2 regions of the Dietzia maris genome follow, and region 1 is predicted to be linked to the other one. Evidence: riboswitches for the same ligand, from Rfam matches in the RefSeq annotation. Region 1 holds a riboswitch; the other holds the start of a gene.
The links. A riboswitch is a leader RNA that binds a small molecule or an ion and turns the genes downstream of it on or off. The one in region 1 is predicted to bind thiamine pyrophosphate.
Positions count from the first base shown of each region.

Region 1 (10,304 bases):
CCGCCCGCCACCTACGAGCACATCGGCGTGCGGCCGGTCACGCCGTTCATCGGCGCCGACATCGAGGGCGTGGACCTCGCCGCCCCGACGCCCCAGCAGATCGCCGAGCTCAAGACCACGCTCCTCGAACGCAAGGTCCTCTTCTTCCGCGACCAGCAGCACCTCACCGCCCACCAGCATCGCGACTTCGCCGCCCACTGGGGCGAGCTGGAGGTCCACCCGATCCTCGACCAGGGCGGGATCCCCGAGGTCGTCCGGTTCGACCGCGGCCAGGACAACCCGGGCATGGAGAACATCTGGCACGTCGACGTGACCTGGAAGGATCGCCCGCCCCTGGGCTCGGTGCTCCGGGCGATCGAGGTGCCCGACGCCGGCGGCGACACCCTCTGGTCAGACATGGGCAACGCCTACGACGCCCTGCCCGACGACATCAAGGAGCGGATCGACGGGCTCACCGCCACGCACGACTTCACCCCGTCGTTCGGCCTCGGGATGACGCCGGACAAGCTCGCGCAGATGCAGGCGCAGTACCCGCCGCAGCACCACCCGGTGGTCCGGACGCACCCGGAGACCGGCCGCAAGCTGCTGTTCGTCAACAGCCTCTTCACCACCGAGATCGACGGTGTGGATCCCGTCGAGGGGCGGGAGCTGCTCCGGCGGCTACTGGACCAGGTGAAGATGCCCGACTTCCAGGTCCGCCTGCGCTGGGCGCCCGGCACGGTCGCGTTCTGGGACAACCGCGCCACGCAGCACTACGCGTGTAGCGACTACTTCCCGAACCGACGCGTGATGGAGCGCGTGGCGATCGTCGGGGACGTGCCGGCGTGAACGCGTGCCCTGACGACCCGAGCCTCGACCGCCACGTCCTGCCGGTCCGCCGACTCGCGCCCCGCGTCGCGGCGGAGGTGGACCGGCGCCACCAGCAGGATCCCTTCCCGGGGGTCGAGCAGGTCCGGCCGCCGGAGTCGGCGCCCAACATCCTGCTCGTCATGCTCGACGACGTGGGCTTCGGCACCTCGTCCGCCTTCGGCGGGCCGACGGCGAGCAGGTCGGGCAGGGACGCATCGCCGTGACGGCCCCAGCGATGTTCAGCATGAACGAGACGCTGGACATCGGCCGCAGTCGCGGCAGCGCGGTGAGCACCGCCTACGAGGGGGCGTTCCTGGTCCGGGGAGCGACCCTGCACCACGTGCGCGTGGACCTGCAGCGCGGCAGCGAACTGCCGCGGGCACGGAGGGAGAGCATCGAGCTGGCGACGCACTGAGCAGCGCGGGGTCGGCGGGCGTGGCGAAGGGCGCGTCCGGCCGCGCCCGCCGACCCGGGCACGCCCGCCGGCTCAGACGCGTCCGCGCAGGAGCTTGCGGAAGTACACGACGGGCTGGACGAACCGGTCGAACGCGTACGTGATCCGCCGTGGGACGGTGACGTCGATCCCGCGCACTGAGGGGGCTGGCCGACCGTCCCGGTCGTGCTCGTCGAGCACCAGTCGGTTCCTGCTCACGGCGACGGGGATGACCGTGTAGCCGTCGTACTCCCGTAGCGCCCCACCGTCGCGGGCGGCGCGGAGATTGTCGGCCACCACCCCGACCTGCGCGCGCAGTGCGCCACCCGACGGGCGGGTCCCGACCGTCGCGGCGTCACCCAGGCCCCACACCGTGTCGACGCGCGAGTGGCGCAGGGTGCCCGGGTCGACATCGACCAGGGCGGCGACGTCGTCGGTGGCGAGCCCCGAGTCGGCGACGAACCGGGGCGCACGGGTGTGCGGGGTGACGTAGGCCAGGTGGACGTCCTCGATGGCCGCGGGCGTCGGGCCGTCCACCGACACCGTGCGGGCGTGGTGGTCCACGGAGTCGACGCGCGACTGCTCGTGAACGGTGATGCCGTACTGCTCGATGAACGGGCGCAGCCTCCGATCGGCGTGCTCGAGCCCGAGGAGCCCGCGGAACGGGGTCACGAGATGCACATCGATACGGTCGAGGACGCCCTCGCGCAACCAGCGGTCACACGCCAGGAACATCGCCTTGAGCACGGTCCCACCGCAGGAGGCGGGTTCGGGCGGAACCGAGAACACCACCGTGCCCTCACGGACGCGGACCAGGGCGGCGCACGCCCGGCCAGCGTACTCGGGTACGTGCGCGGACACCGCCCACCCGTCGACGTAGCCCTCCCGCAGTCCCGGGATCGCGTCCCAGTGCGGTGTCAGGCCGGGGCACAGCACGAGGTCGCGGTAGCCGACGGTGGCTCCCGTGTCGAGGGTGACCGTGCGTTCGGCCGGGTCGACACGGGTCACCGCCCGGGGGAGGAGCTCCACGCCGTCGGGTACGACGGTCGCCATCGGTCGTTCGTACCGGGACATACGGGCCCGCCCGGCCGCCGCGTAGTTGAGCATCGGTCGGTACCGGTGCACGGGGCTCGGGTCGATGAGCGCGACGCTGTGTAAGCCGTCGCGCCTGAGGCGGGCGGCCAGGGAGACCCCGGCGTTGCCCGCCCCGACGATCACTGTGTCGAACGCGGCGGGCATTGCGTCAGAACACTTCGAACGCGTAGCCGACGAGGCCGATGACGACGAGGAGGACGACGACGGCGATGACCGCGATCCACACGTAAGCGCTCTTGTTGCCCGGCTGGGGTGTCGGGCTCTGCTGTTCCGTCGGGCCCTGCTTGCTGGTGGCGCTGTCCGACTGCAACGAGGTGGAGTCGGAGTCCGGCGTGATGCCGGCTGGGGCCGCGCCGTGGCTGTCCACGTCGGGGCTCTGCGCGGGGTCGGGGTCTGACGGTCGGGCGTTGGCCATGAGGCACCTCTCGATCGACTGGAACCCACACGTTAGGGGCTCGTCGCATGGCCTTCCACCGGTCTACCACCCGTGAGCACCACGACCCCCGGTCCGGCGCCCGCCGCGAGGGCACCCAGGACGTCCGCCACCGACCAGGCGGTGATCGCGGACGTGCGGCCGCCGGAGTCGGGGTCGACGGAGTTCTCGAACTGCAGCTCGTAGCGGCCCACCGGCGACTCCCACTCGACGACGTGGCGGGTGCGTCCGACGTCCGGGTCGGCGACCACGATCACCTCGGTCCGGTCCAGGCCGAGGGTGGCCAGCGCGAGCGCGACGGACGCGTTGGAGGTGCGCGGGAAGCCGAGCGCCGCCCGGCGGGCCGAGCCGCGGAACACCTCGCGAGGCTCGGTGAGCTGCTCGTCGACGTCCAGGGCCGTGGGGCGCTTGATCGTGTAGTGGCGGACCGTGGCATCGGAGGCCCCGGCGCGGGCGGCCGCCCCGAGGACGTCGAGTCCCCCGATGGCCCCGGCCGGTACGAGCACACGACCGGTGTCCGGTCCTCCGGCGAGGAGGTCTCGGGGGTCGTCGTGGCGGGCGAACACGCCGCACGAGCACACCACGATGTCCGTGCCGGTGGCGGTGACCCCCGGGATGTACTCCGCCGCCGCGTCGACGCTGCCGGCCTCCACCACCACGTCGGCCGCGTCGACGGCGGCCTCGATCTCGCTCTCCGTGCTGCTCGAGCGGAGCACCGCGCCGAGCCTCGCACCCGGGACCCGGCCCTGCTCGAGCGACTCGATGACGGCGCCGCCGATCGCGCCGGCGCCGACTACGGCGACCTGCAGTTCCGCGGGTGTCGGTCGGGTCGGGGACGAGGGGAGAGGGGGCATGGTCCTGACCGTACCCAGCCACGAACGGGCCCGCTCTTCTGTGAAGCCGTGAACCGGATCGGAGATCAGACGAGCTGGACGTCGTCGCCTTCGCGGATCGTGCCCGGAGTGAGAGCGCGCAGGTAGGCCTCGTCGACGGCGAGGCGCCGGTAGTGCTCGTGGTGGTCCGCCGGCCGGCGCGGATGCAGGCTGACCCGACGACCCAGCGCGGCCGAGAGCAGCTCGTGCACCCGGTCGTCGTCGCTGCACATCGACTTCACGGGGTAACGCCACAGCTCCGAGACCGTTCCCACTCGCATGAACGCCACCTTGGATAGCGCGACTTATCGAGGTGACGGACCTGATGTTGTCCGCGACCACCGGGACTGTCACCCTGGGGATCAGAGCCCCGGCCCGGGGCCTCCGGAAGAGGGGTGCCGTACCCGGTGTGCGACAAGACGGCCCGCAGGAGGCCGTCATGGCATGGGTCGTACTCGTTCTGTCCGGAGTTCTCGAGGCCGTGTGGGCCAGCGCGCTCGGCCGCTCGGAGGGGTTCACGCGGCTGTGGCCCTCGGTGGTGTTCGGCGTCGCGCTTGTCGTGAGCATGGCCGGTCTGGCCTACGCGATGCGCGAGCTGCCCGTGGGCACCGCGTACGCGGTGTGGGTCGGCATCGGTGCCTCGCTGACCGCCGTCTACGCCATGGCCACCGGGGCGGAACCCGCCTCTACGATGAAGGTGCTGTTCCTCGTCATGATCATCGGCGGTGTGGTCGGGCTCAAGGCCGTCCGCTGATCCGCTGGCCGTACACGATGCACCGCATGATGTCGGAGTGCGGTCGTACGGTGGGGTGAACAGCATCCGAGCTCGCCGCCAGGCCGAGTCCAACCGGAAGGTCTCACCTCACCATGACCGCCATCAGCACAATCGACCGCGGACCGCGCGTGGTCGCCCGCAGCGTGACCGTGAACGCGCCCGCCGACGAGCTGTTCGCCCTCCTCAACGACCCACGCAAGCACGGACTCGTCGACGGGTCCGGAACGGTCCGCGACAACGTCCGGGGGCCGACCACCCTGCGCCCCGGTGCCAAGTTCACCACCGCGATGCGCATGTACGGCGTGCCGTACCGCATCACCTGCACGGTCACCGAGCACCGCGACACCCCGGTGGAGAAGGTGATCGAGTGGGCGCACCCCGCAGGTCACCGGTGGCGCTGGGAGTTCACCCCGGCCGGCGACGGGAAGACGAAGGTCGTCGAGAGCTTCGACAACCGGCCGTCCAAGCTCGGCAGGTTCTTCGAGATCGTGGGTATGTCCGAGCGGAACGCGGCGGGCATCACGGAGACGCTGTCTAAGCTGGCGGCGAGGTACGAGACCGCTGGATGACCACGGGATGACCACCACCGAGCGGATCGACGTGGTCACCGCTCGCCCTGTCGGCTGGTGATCTATGGTGGTCGGCGACACGGGGTGCTGCCCGCCCGGGCGGCTGAGATCACACCCGTCGAACCTGATCTGGGTCGTTCCAGCGAAGGAATGTCGATACGGCACCCGCCCCACCGCAACGGGGCTCCCGGTGCCGTCGCCGATCCGCCGCGCCCTGCGCAGTCGAGGAGCGGAGCCGCATCGTCACCCTCGCCGGGACCACCGGGAAGTGAGTGGCAATGGATATCGGCAACAGCATGCGGATAGACGAGCAGGTCGTCCTCGTCACCGGCGGCGCCCGCGGGCTCGGCGCGGACATCAGTCGCGCCTTCTCCAGAGAGGGCGCTCTCGTCGTCGTCAACTATCACCGCAGCGAGTCGGCCGCCGCCGACCTCGTCCGTGAACTCGGCGAGGACCGCACCGTCGCACTCCGCGCCGACGTCACCGACGACGAGGTGCACGCCCTCGTCGACGCCGCCCGTCGCCACTTCGGCGCGCCCGTCACCACGGTCGTCAACAACGCGCTGGTCGATTTCGAGTTCAACGGTGACGCCCGCCCGCGACCCGAGACGCTGACCTGGCGCGACTTCGACTCGCAACTGCGCGGCGCCGTGAAAGCCACCCTCGCCACCACCCAGGCGACGCTGCCGGGCATGCGGGAGGTCGGCTTCGGACGGATCGTGAACATCGGCACCAATCTGTTTCAGCACCCCGTCGTGCCGTACCACGACTACACCGCAGCCAAGGCCGCCGCGCTGTCGCTGACCCGGACCCTCGCCACCGATCTGGGACCGGACGGCATCACGGTGAACATGGTCTCCGGCGGTCTGCTGCGCACGACCGCCGCGAGCGCCGCTACGCCTGAAGAGGTGTTCGACCTCATCGCCTCGGGGACGCCGCTGCGGCGCGCGATCACCCCGGCCGAACTCGCCGACGCGGTGTTGTTCTTCGCCTCCCCGTGGGCACGCGCCGTGACCGGGCAGAACCTCATCGTGGACGGGGGACTGGTCAAGGGGTGAGGCGCGGCGGCGCCGATCGCACGGAGGGCGCGCCCTCACACCCGCGCGCCCGCGCGCCCGCGCGCCCTCACACGTGCGCGCCCGCGCGCCCGCGCGCCCTCACACGTGCGCGCCCGCGCGCCCGCGCACCTTCACACGTGCGCGCTCTTGCCGGTGCCGGTCGGGTGGGGGAGGCTGGAGTCATGCAGTTCCCCTCGGTGGTCTTCTCGCGGACGGCCGAGGGCCGCCGGATCGCCGAGGCCGAGGCCGCTGTCGCCGAACTCGACCAGCGCCTCGCCGAATGGGACGAGCAACGAGCCCTCCTCGCCGCCGACGACCTCGGCAGCGACCCGCACCGGCACGTCCCGCGAACCTGGCCCGCCGTCGCCGAGTCCGCGGCCTCCGCCGCCGGACGCCTCGCGGCTCCGCTGTCACCCGCGGCGCTGGAGGCCGAACGCTCCGAACTCCGATGGTCGGGCGTGGGCAAACTGATCGGGGCCGGCCTCTCGGCGGCGGTGCTCCTGGCTGTCCCGCTGACGCTCGTCCTCAACGCGGTGATCTGACGTGCCGCTGATCCTCGCGCTGGTGGTGTTCGCGGTCCTCGCCGGTGTGGTCGCGTGGATCGCGTCGACCGGATGGCTCGTGCGCTCCGGACTGGAGGACCTCGCCCGCCACCGTCGGCTCAGCCGGGGGACCGACCCGGCGCAGCTCACCGCCGAGCGCGCCGTCGACACCGCGCGGCGCACCCACGCGCTGGCCTCCGAGGCGCTCGCCGCGACCCTCGACCGCTGGTATGAACTCCGCTCCACGCTCGGCATCGGCACCCCGCTCGAAGCCGAGTACCCCGCCGTGAGGGACGCCCTCGACGGCGACCCCGCGTTCGCCCGCCTACTGGAGCGGGCGAACGACGCCCTGGTCGACAGCACCACCGACCGTCCGAGCAGAGTGGCCGACCTTCTCGCAGAGGCCGCCCGCCTGGACGCGCTGACGCTGGCCGTGCGCGACCGCATCTATCGGGCGAGACGCGCGCCGTGACCGGGCAGAACCTCATCGTGGACGGGGACTGGTCAAGGGGTGAGCCTGTCATGCCTTCCGAAATCCGCTACTCCGCTTCGGATTCCGCTACTCCCGTGGAGGTAGCGGATCCGCAGGCGGAGTAGCGGATCTCGAGCGGGGCGGGCCGACTGCCCGTCGTGCGGGCTCCCAGATCAGGGGGTGCCGGTGCCCTCGTCGGCGGCGGGGGAGGTGTTGGTGCCGCCGTCGTTGATCTCGAAGCGGGTCCACTTGCCGTCCATGTCGACCTCCATGGCGTACCCGAGCGCGTCGTCGGGGACCTCGACCGTCTTGAACCAGTCGTACGCCTTGGTGTCGTCAGCGAACTCCTTCTCCTCGATGACGTTCTGGTCGGGGTCCACTACGCGGTAACGGGGCATGCTTGCTGCTCCTTCGAATCGATGGAATCCGGTCGTATCCGCAGTGTGGGTGATCCGGCGTCATCTCGCATCCGGTCAGGACGCGTACGGTCGGAATCCCCGACGTCTCAGGAGGCCTGCCGTGACCACCGATCCCAACGCCCAGCCGCTCGTCGACCCCAGCACAAAGTACGAGGTCGACATCCCGATGCAGTCCCAGCCGGTGCCGGGGCTCGCCTCCGAGCTTCAGCCGCCGGCCGATCACGGTGAGACGTCCTACATCGGTCACGGGAGGCTCACCGGCCGACGCGCGCTCATCACCGGCGGAGACTCGGGCATCGGTCGCGCGGTGGCGATAGCGTACGCGCGCGAAGGGGCCGACGTGGCGATCGGATACCTGCCCTCCGAGCAGTCCGATGCGGACGAGGTCGCCCGGTTGGTCCGCGAGGCCGGCCGCACCTGCGTCCTGCTGCCTGGCGACGTCGGAGACGAAGAGGTGGCGCGGGGGATCGTCCGTGACGCCGTGGCCGGGCTCGGGGGCATCGACGTGCTGGTGCTCAACGCCGCCCGGCAGACCTACGTCGAGAACCTCGAGGACCTGAGCTCCGAGCAGTGGGCGGAGACCATGAACGTCAATATCTCGGCGCCGTTCTGGATGATGCAGGAGGCGCTCGGTCATCTGCAGCCGGGGGCGAGCGTCATCTTCACCTCGTCGGTTCAGGCGTACACCCCGTCGCCGGGCTTGGTGGACTACGCGACCTCCCGGGCCGCGGTCAACACGATGTCCAAGGCGCTGGCGCAGCAGCTCGCGCCGCGGGGGATCCGCGTGAACGCCGTCGCGCCGGGCCCGTTCTGGACCGCGCTGCAGGTGACGGGCGGGCAGAAGCCGGAGAAGCTGCCGTACTTCGGGCAGAAGAACCCGCTCGGTCGGCCGGGGCAGCCGGTCGAGATGGCCGGCGCGTACGTGTACCTGGCCTCGGAGGAGTCGTCGTACACGACCGGCAACACGCTCTCGGTGACCGGCGGCGCGCCCACACCCTGACGCAGCCGCCCGGCCACAGCCGCGCGCTGGGATGGCGTCTCGCGTCTCACGATGCGCCGGGACCACAGTCGCTCAGCCACAGCCGCCCGCCGGGATGGCGTCTCGCGCGCACCGAAGGGTGGGCGAGACGCCATGGTGAGGAGCGGCTGCGGGCTGGGTGGGCAGCGGCGGGAGCGAGACGCCATCGGCGGGAGCGGCTGCGGCAGGCCAGCCACACAGCGGCGGGAGCGGCTGCGGCAGGCCAGCCACACAGCGGCAAGAGCGACTGCCGGCTGACGCACCGACGCGCGCCGCCCAGGGGGTGAGGCGACGCGCGTCGGGGGGAGGAGCCGATCACCGAGAAGGCGGGGGCGCCGTCCCGCGGGGTCGACCGGCTCCGGTCTGTGGGGGTTGTGGGAGATCAGGAGTCGTGGATGATCACGCCGCGCATGATCTTCCCGGCCTGCAGATCCTGGTAACCCTGGTTCACCTGGTCGAGCGTGTACGTGGTGGTGATGAGTTCGTCGAGCTTGAGCTTGCCCTCGTCGTACAGCCGCAGGAGCTTGACGATGTCGTACTGCGGGTTGGCGGAGCCGAAGAGCGTGCCGGTGATGGTCTTGCCGAACAGGGCCATCATGGTGCCGCTGACCTGCACGGTCTTGTCCGTCATGTTTCCCAGGCCGGTGATGACCACCCGGCCGCCCTTGCCGATCACGTCGAACGCGTCGGAGACGACCTGCTCCTCGACGGTGCCCACGAGGATCAGCGCCTGGTCGGCCATCTGACCCCAGGTGAGCTTCTCGACCTCGGCGTGGGCCTCGGCCGCACTCGCGAACGCGTGGGTCGCGCCGAACTTCAGCGCCTCGTCGCGCTTGAACTGCACTGGATCCACCACCACGACGTGGCGGGCGCCCGAGTGGACGGCGCCCTGGACCGCGTTGATGCCCAGGCCACCGATGCCGTAGATCACCACGGTGTCGCCCTGACGGACGCCGCCGGCGTAGACCGAAGTGCCCCAGCCCGAGGGCACGCCGCAGCCCACGAGCACGGCCTTGTCCAGCGGCAGCCAGTCGTCGACCTTGACCACCGAGTGCTGCGAGATGACCGAGCGTTCCGAGAAGGTGCCGAGCATGCACATGGCGCCGAAGTCCTGCCCGCCGGAGTGGAAGCGGAAGGTGCCGTCGGGCATGTGGCCGTCGAGGATCGTGGCGCCCATGTCGCACAGACTCTGCCGGCCGGTCGAGCAGTAGCGGCAGACGCCGCAGTTGGGGATGAACGAGCACACCACGTGGTCGCCGGGCTTGACCTTGGTGACGCCCTCGCCGACGGCTTCGATGATCCCGGCGCCCTCGTGACCGCCGACGATCGGGAAGCGGGGCGGCAGTGAGCCATCGGACAGGTGTAGATCCGAGTGGCACAGGCCCGCGGCCGTGTACTTGATGAGCACCTCGCCGGGGCCCGGGTCGTCCAGGTCGAGCTCGATGATCTCGAACGGCTTGTGGGTGTCGAACAGTACGGCGGCCTTGGTCTTCACGGTGGTGGTCCTTTCGGGGGCGTGCGGGAAGGGGACGGTGCGGGAACGGCGACGGTGTGGGAAGGGGGGGACTCCGGCGTCCCCGGAGTGGTCACGGGGACGCCGGGTCCCGGTCTGGGGGTGGTCCGGTCTGGGCGGGCCGGTCGGGTCAGAGCTGGATGTTGACCGACCGGGTCTGGGTGTAGAGGTCGAGCGCGCCGGCGCCGAGCTCGCGACCCCACCCGGACTGCTTGAACCCGCCGAACGGCATGGCGGTGTCGAAGCCGTTGTACTG
Region 1 covers NZ_CP143053.1:2,703,730-2,714,033, reverse strand. Annotated here, with positions in the region: gene VYL96_RS12585 (TauD/TfdA dioxygenase family protein) at 1-828, shown strand, start outside; gene VYL96_RS12580 (hypothetical protein) at 825-1,073, shown strand; gene VYL96_RS12575 (hypothetical protein) at 1,094-1,264, shown strand; gene VYL96_RS12570 (NAD(P)/FAD-dependent oxidoreductase) at 1,337-2,521, opposite strand; gene VYL96_RS12565 (DUF6480 family protein) at 2,526-2,792, opposite strand; gene VYL96_RS12560 (aspartate dehydrogenase domain-containing protein) at 2,825-3,664, opposite strand; gene VYL96_RS12555 (hypothetical protein) at 3,730-3,963, opposite strand; guanidine-III (ykkC-III) riboswitch at 4,045-4,111, shown strand; gene VYL96_RS12550 (DMT family transporter) at 4,122-4,436, shown strand; gene VYL96_RS12545 (SRPBCC family protein) at 4,550-5,026, shown strand; TPP riboswitch at 5,097-5,194, shown strand; gene VYL96_RS12540 (3-oxoacyl-ACP reductase) at 5,323-6,084, shown strand; gene VYL96_RS12535 (hypothetical protein) at 6,267-6,626, shown strand; gene VYL96_RS12530 (hypothetical protein) at 6,628-7,098, shown strand; gene VYL96_RS12525 (hypothetical protein) at 7,272-7,496, opposite strand; gene VYL96_RS12520 (SDR family oxidoreductase) at 7,618-8,517, shown strand; gene VYL96_RS12515 (NDMA-dependent alcohol dehydrogenase) at 8,918-10,030, opposite strand; gene VYL96_RS12510 (aldehyde dehydrogenase family protein) at 10,179-10,304, opposite strand, start outside.

Region 2 (6,384 bases), on a different contig from region 1:
ACCGACCCCGCTGAGCGTGTCGATGAGCCATTGGTGTGTGGCAAACAGGGCTTCCCGGTCTAGTGAGCTCGATGGGTCATCGATGACCACGATCCGCTGAGACGCCTCACCACCAGGTTGCTGCTCGTCCTCGAGTTTCCGTAGAAAGTAGAGCAGCGAGAGGGTGGTGCGTTCTCCCTCGCTTAGGTCGGTACCGGGCTGATCGCCGCGTCGGCACCAGTACGACTTTCCGTCGTCGGTGACCGTCACGCTGAGGTGATCCTTGCCGTAGACACGTGCAAGATCGCGGGTGAGCGTGTCAGCCATGGGCTTGGTTGCGAACTTCGATTTGCGGACCTCGTCCAGACTTCGCTCGGCCAGCGCCGCCGCCTGCCTGCTCGCCCCACTCTTGTCGGCGAGGTCCTTGACTTGCTGCTCAAGCGTCCGGAATTCCGTGCTCTGCGCACCGATGAGGTGGCTGAGGACGGTCCGCTTTCGCTCATCTGTCAGCTCTTCATGGCGACGCGCCTGATCATTGTGTTCGCTGACCGTCTGAACAAGTGTCGCGGTGGGCAGCGGCGTGGCGAGCGCGGACCAGTCTGGCACCGCCGGTGTTGCGCTGGGATCGTTGGCCTTGACCTCAATTGCTGACTCCAAGGAATCAAGGGCAGTGAGACGAATGTCGATAGCGTCTCTAACCTGCTTGAGGGCTTGCTCATACGCTGACTGAAGCTCACCGGTGAGCCTCGGGGCCGCCGGCAACGCGACAAGCCAGTCATCAAGTGATTGCCTTTCGCGCGTTACGGTCCCGAGCAGGTCTTTAGCCTTACCGCGGATCTGGAGCCAACTTTCATCAAAATGACGAGCAAGCTGCGCTCGCCGCTCACTCGTATATTCGCCGTCGCAGAAGTGGCAGCGGTCGCTTCCTTCGTGCAGCGTGAGCCCATGCTCGACCCACGCCTGGGCTTCGGGGTTTCCGTCGAGCGCAGCGATTGCCACCCGCGTCGGCGTCTCCGCGAGAAGCTCCGCCAGGCCATCAAGCCTCGCGGCAGTATCGTTGGGAGGTGGACGGAGGGCATCAACCGGGGCGGGCGCGCCTTCGGCGAGTCGCTTCAACGCCTCGGCGTGGGCGTCGCTGTTTGGGAACTCATCTTGAAACGAACGTAGCGCCTCTTGGACCTTGGGCGAGCTGTAGCGGTTCTTCGTGAAGTGGGCGTGGTCGAACGTCCTTAATTGGGAAACGATCTGTTCTTGCACGTTGCGAACCAACGCATCTACTTCGGCGGCGGCAGTGCTGCGCTGCTCTTCTGCTTCGTCCGCCTGCTCGTGGAGCGTCCTGATCTCACTAACCAGACGCTCCTCCTCTTCCTTGGCGTCGATGGCCTCGCGACCTAGTGTCACAATCGCTGCGGCGTTGGCGCCATCGAGGAACGCCGACAGGTTCGCCTCGACCCACTTGCGAGTGAAGACCGCCATGGCCGGAGAGGGGCTTGAACCACCCGCCCTGACCTTGGTTCGTTTCATGTGGCCGTCTTCCCACACGACGTTTGTCGCCGACGATCCGTCGGCAAGGCTTAGAAGCAACTCCGACAAGGTCGACTTCCCGCTGCCATTGTGGCCGTAGATGACCGTCTTACATCCGGCTGGAAGGTGCTCAGGCCAGAAACCACTATCAAGCGACCGCCAAGGGGCCTCAATATCAAGACGACGCAGCATGACCTGAATCTAGTTGCCATCTCCGACACCGGGGCATAAGCGTCACACGTTGAGTGGGTTGACGGTGAGTTCGGCGGGCTCGTGTGACGCATTTAGTCGCGCTTCCCGGGCCTCGCTAGTGCGACACGTCTACGAGACACCCAGCCTAGGTCGGGACGCTGCCGAGTCCGCTCCGAGCCGTGTCCCGATACGGGATCGTCAAACGCGACACAGCTTGCCTTTGCTTTGGAGAGGCGTCGCTCTCGATCTCGATTGCGCGTGAGGGGGTCCGGATGCTCCTCAGGTGTCCGGGGCGGAGGCCAGGGGAGTGGCTCGAGATCAGGCCGGTGCCCGCGGGCGGGCCGTGGTGGCCGGCGCCAAGCAGGCTCGGGCCCACGGCGTAGCGATCGCCCCTAGGTCACAATGTTCGTTGTGACTGCTGACGCGAGTATCGCCAGGACCTCATCGATCCGGCCGGTGGTGGCGGTGATCGCTGTCGTTGTCATGGATGGCCGAGTTCTCCTGGTGCGGCGCGCGAATCCGCCGGACGCCGGACGGTGGGGGTTTCCCGGGGGAAAGATCGAGTTCGGCGAGACGATTGACCAGGCTGCGATTCGTGAGTTAGCCGAGGAGACCGCGATCACGGCCGAAGCGATGTGCATCGTCACGTCGGTCGACGCATTCGGCTTCGATGAACGTGGTGTTGTGACCAGTCATTTCGTTCTAATCGCGGTGCTGTGCCGCTGGCTTTCAGGATCTCTACTTGCCGGTGATGACGCGTTAGAGGCGCGCTGGTACGGACTCGACGAGGTCGACGAGACGCAGCTGGACTTGAGCAAGGACGTCGCCGAGGTTGCTGAACTTGCCGCCAGGATCTACGGGAATGAGAGCGGCACGTGATGCTCACCAACATGACAACCCTGTCTGGAACGGACGCAGCCTGAGCGCCAGGCCCGGCCGATCCTTGCGCGAACCACAATCCGGGCCATCGTGCTGGGGCCTAGGCGCATGGCTGTTGAGAATTGCCCCATGAGACTAGGTACGCTGGCGTTCGACACGGGGTGCCCGCCAGGGCTGAGATCACACCCGAAGAACCTGATCGAGTTCGGACTCGCGGAGGAATGTCGACGCTAAGCACTGCGTTGCAGTCGCTTTGGGACAATTTTGCGCGTTCGCTCCTCGTGCGGTTCAGGGATACCGGAAACGAGGCTGGGACTGATGATCGCAAATGTTCTATCGATTGCCGGAACGGACCCGAGTGGTGGCGCGGGTATTCAGGCGGACCTGAAGACGTTTTCTGCTCTCGGCGTTTACGGCATGAGTGCGATCACCGCGGTGGTCGCCCAGAACACGCAGGGCGTGCGGAGATTCGTTGCGCTCGAGCCGGCCTTCGTCGCGGATCAGCTCGCCGCGGTGTTCGACGATGTGCGTGTCGATGCGGTCAAGATCGGTATGGTCGCCAACGCTGGGATCGCTTTGAGTATCGCTGGAGCATTGGATGCGTATCCGCGTTGTCCCGTAGTGCTTGATCCGGTGATGGTCGCCAAGAGTGGCGACTATCTGCTCGCCCCGGACGCCGTCTCCGCGGTCCGTGACTTATTGGTCCCGCGAGCGACGATTCTCACCCCCAATCTCCCTGAGGCTGCGGTCCTGACCGGGGCTTCCGATGCGATCGCAGATGTCGACCAGATGCGTGAGCTTTTGCCGGCCCTGCGTACGCTCGGAGCGCCCTGGGTGCTCCTCAAAGGCGGGCATCTGCCAGGAGGAACGAGCGTGGACATCCTCACCGGCGCGACCACGGTGGAGCTATCCGCGGCCCGTGTGGACACCAACAGTGACCACGGCACCGGTTGCACCTTATCTGCCGCTATCGCCGCGCTAGTACCGCATAACGACGTCGTCACGAGCGTGCGCCTTGCTAAGGACTACCTCACAGGGTCCCTTCAGCACGCCGACGAGCTCGATGTCGGTTCCGGCCACGGACCCGTGCACCACTTCCACGCGCTGTGGAGTGCACCGGCTATGCGCGGCGAGCGCAGGTAGGACCATCTACTTGTCATAACGTCTGAATACCGGCGGCCGTCGTGCTCAGGCGCTGCTGTTGTACGCGGCTCGGGCGGCCGTGACGATGTCGCGGATCGCGCCGGTGGCATGGTCGATGTTTAGCGGCGGTGCCCATCGCGCTATAACAGCGCGTTCGACCTCAACCGGGTCAGGATGCTCGCACCAGGACAGGCGAAGGTGCGATTGCATCCAGGCGGTGAGCCGGGCCTCGTCCTCGGCGATCAGCACGACGCGGTCAGTGCGCTCAGTTCGGTAGCAGTGCTCGCGGGGCGTACTGGCGGCCGACTCAGACCTGAGTTCCACAACTTTTAGTGACCCGCTTTCATGGCGAGGGACGGCCTGGGTGCGCACTTCTGCGCGGACCTCGCCACGCAGGGAGTTTGTGGAGCTGCGAGCGATCCAGGAAGGGCGCTGCCGCAGCCGTTCACGTCGAGCTCAACCGTGTTTTGGGGCGCTGGGTGTCCGACTGATCTCCCCCAGCGGGCGTGCAACCCACTAATGGCCGTCGAGGCGGGTCACTGAGGCTACTCGAAGCTCCTGGAAGCCGCGCCCGGCCAGGATGTTTAGGCGCTTGCTGGCGCGGTAGATCCGTACTGCGGGCCGTGATCGTGTCCGGGCGACTCCCCACTGCCGCCCAATTAGTGACCCGCGCGAGGAGCGTCCAACGCTGTGAACAGCGACGACCACACCCAAGAACGCTGAATCACTGTCAACTTGTGGAACTCAGGTCAGAGGTCTACTCTGAGCGGCTGCGATCGTGGATCAAGGCGAGCAGGCAAGTCGTGCGGCCATACGGTCTGGTGGAGGCGACCGGCCGCACTGGCACCGGGGAGAGGGTCACGCTCCGAATGAGCCCGGATGAGACTTGGTTGGTCCGTTAGCGGGAATCGAACTGCACTGGCCGGACCGCGTTCCGCTGACCTGGCGATGAAAGAAGGGCAGGAACGTGGCATCAGTCGCCGCGACTAGAAGGTCACGATCCGAGCGCTCCGTCATCCTCTGTCGTCTGCAGTTCGCGTAGCGCCGCGGGTTGAACCAGCAAGCTGGCCAGCTGTGCCAGATTGTCCTCAGCCAATAGCGTCGGGTTCCGCACCAGTGCCTCGATCAGGCGCTGTTGGTCTAAGGCCGACAGCCCGCCGAGCGCCCACTCGGCATCCACCTCGCCTGGCCCCGCGTCAACAATGCGGGCACCGCTGACCAACCGCATCTGCTCCTCGGCGAACGCTTGCGCGGCTACTGCCGCGATGTAGCGAGCCCTAGCCTCAGCCTGAGACATGCCAGGACGCGCGTCATCAGGAGCTGCTGCCACTAACTCCGTGGGGCCCTCCCTTGTCGCCTTCGGAGCGCTTTCGTGCACCGCGGCGGCCTTTCCGCGCTTTCTCAAGCCACCAAATCTAGAGCGGACGAACGGTCTCGCTGTTTCGTTCCACCACCTGGCGACTACCGGCGTGCCAAGCACAACAATGAGGGTCGCGATCAGCGCGGCCAGCTCAGCGTCCTCGCGGCGCTCCTCAGCCGGAATGTAAACGGTTTCCGTAACGATCGGGGCGTCTGCTTGGACCTCGTCCGCCTCGACAAATCGGGCATTACCTTTTAGGTCACCGTTTTCATCGAACAAATTCTGGTGAAGGCCTCCTTCACGCTTCTGTCCGGGCCTCAAACTGGCGTCGTCCCATTCGTAATAACCCGGTATGCGCGGCATGGTCTTTCGGTTCCAATCTGTCGGCTTACTGAAGGTTTAACCGTCCGATACCCGCAGCTGAGGGCGTGAGCCTCCCTATGAGGATGGCACACGTCCAAGCCACATATCGGGAACCGCCACTGGCGCCGAGTGGCTCTTCTGCCGTCTGTACTCCTGATCACCGCGGCGGACGCTGAGGCCCTGCGAAGGAATCTAAGTGCGTCGGCCCCGAGTTGGGGGGCGCTCCGTTACCCGGATCTGCACTATGTGCGGAGAGCGACCATAGAGTGCCTGGTACTTGACATAAGACCTGGTTATCGGCGAGTTCAAGTTGGACTGTTCAAGGTGTCGCGGTAGCGGTTTCTCTCTCTGCTTGGAGCCGAGAGCGCATTTCGTATAGCCGCTCACCGGATTCGCTATGCCAACATTCCCATCCTGGAAAGCTGCCGTGGCCGACGACCTCGGTCGCGGCGGTGGAAAGTGATGAGACAATTTTTCCCGTCGGCAGCTTGAGTCTGCCATCCTCTTCGACGGTGATCCGATGGGTTTCTCCACTGCGAGGCCGAGTCCAGGAGAGAGTCTCTCCACTTCGGAGCATTCCGGCCTTGAGGAGGTCTAGAACAGACACACTGAACGACCGTCGCGGTCCTGTTGTCGCAGGTTGGAGTGGCCGAGTATTCATGACGGTCTGACCGGCAGCGTCGAGTCTGCCTTCTCGGTCGACGTCGAGGTACCTGGTGTTGTCGGAGTCCTCATAAATGCGCACTGAAAGGACGACGAGGGGCAACCCGTTCTCGCGCAGGTAGGTCAGCGCGGAACGGGTCCGCTCGTGGAAGTTTTCGGCAACCAGAACTACTTGAGGTGTAGTGGCAATGGGTACAGGTTGATCCGTTTCGGTGAACTCCTGCCAATCCCCCCAGAATTGATCGGCACCTTGCGAGTACAGTGTCGCGACTTCTTGAACG
Region 2 covers NZ_CP143054.1:10,214-16,597, reverse strand. Annotated here, with positions in the region: gene VYL96_RS16940 (AAA family ATPase) at 1-1,695, opposite strand, end outside; gene VYL96_RS16935 (NUDIX hydrolase) at 2,098-2,574, shown strand; TPP riboswitch at 2,722-2,813, shown strand; gene thiD (bifunctional hydroxymethylpyrimidine kinase/phosphomethylpyrimidine kinase) at 2,893-3,717, shown strand; gene VYL96_RS16925 (GIY-YIG nuclease family protein) at 3,763-4,041, opposite strand; gene VYL96_RS16920 (hypothetical protein) at 4,712-5,440, opposite strand; gene VYL96_RS16915 (restriction system modified-DNA reader domain-containing protein) at 5,760-6,384, opposite strand, start outside.
Region 2: another riboswitch for thiamine pyrophosphate. It lies ahead of thiD (bifunctional hydroxymethylpyrimidine kinase/phosphomethylpyrimidine kinase); the one in region 1 lies ahead of VYL96_RS12540 (3-oxoacyl-ACP reductase).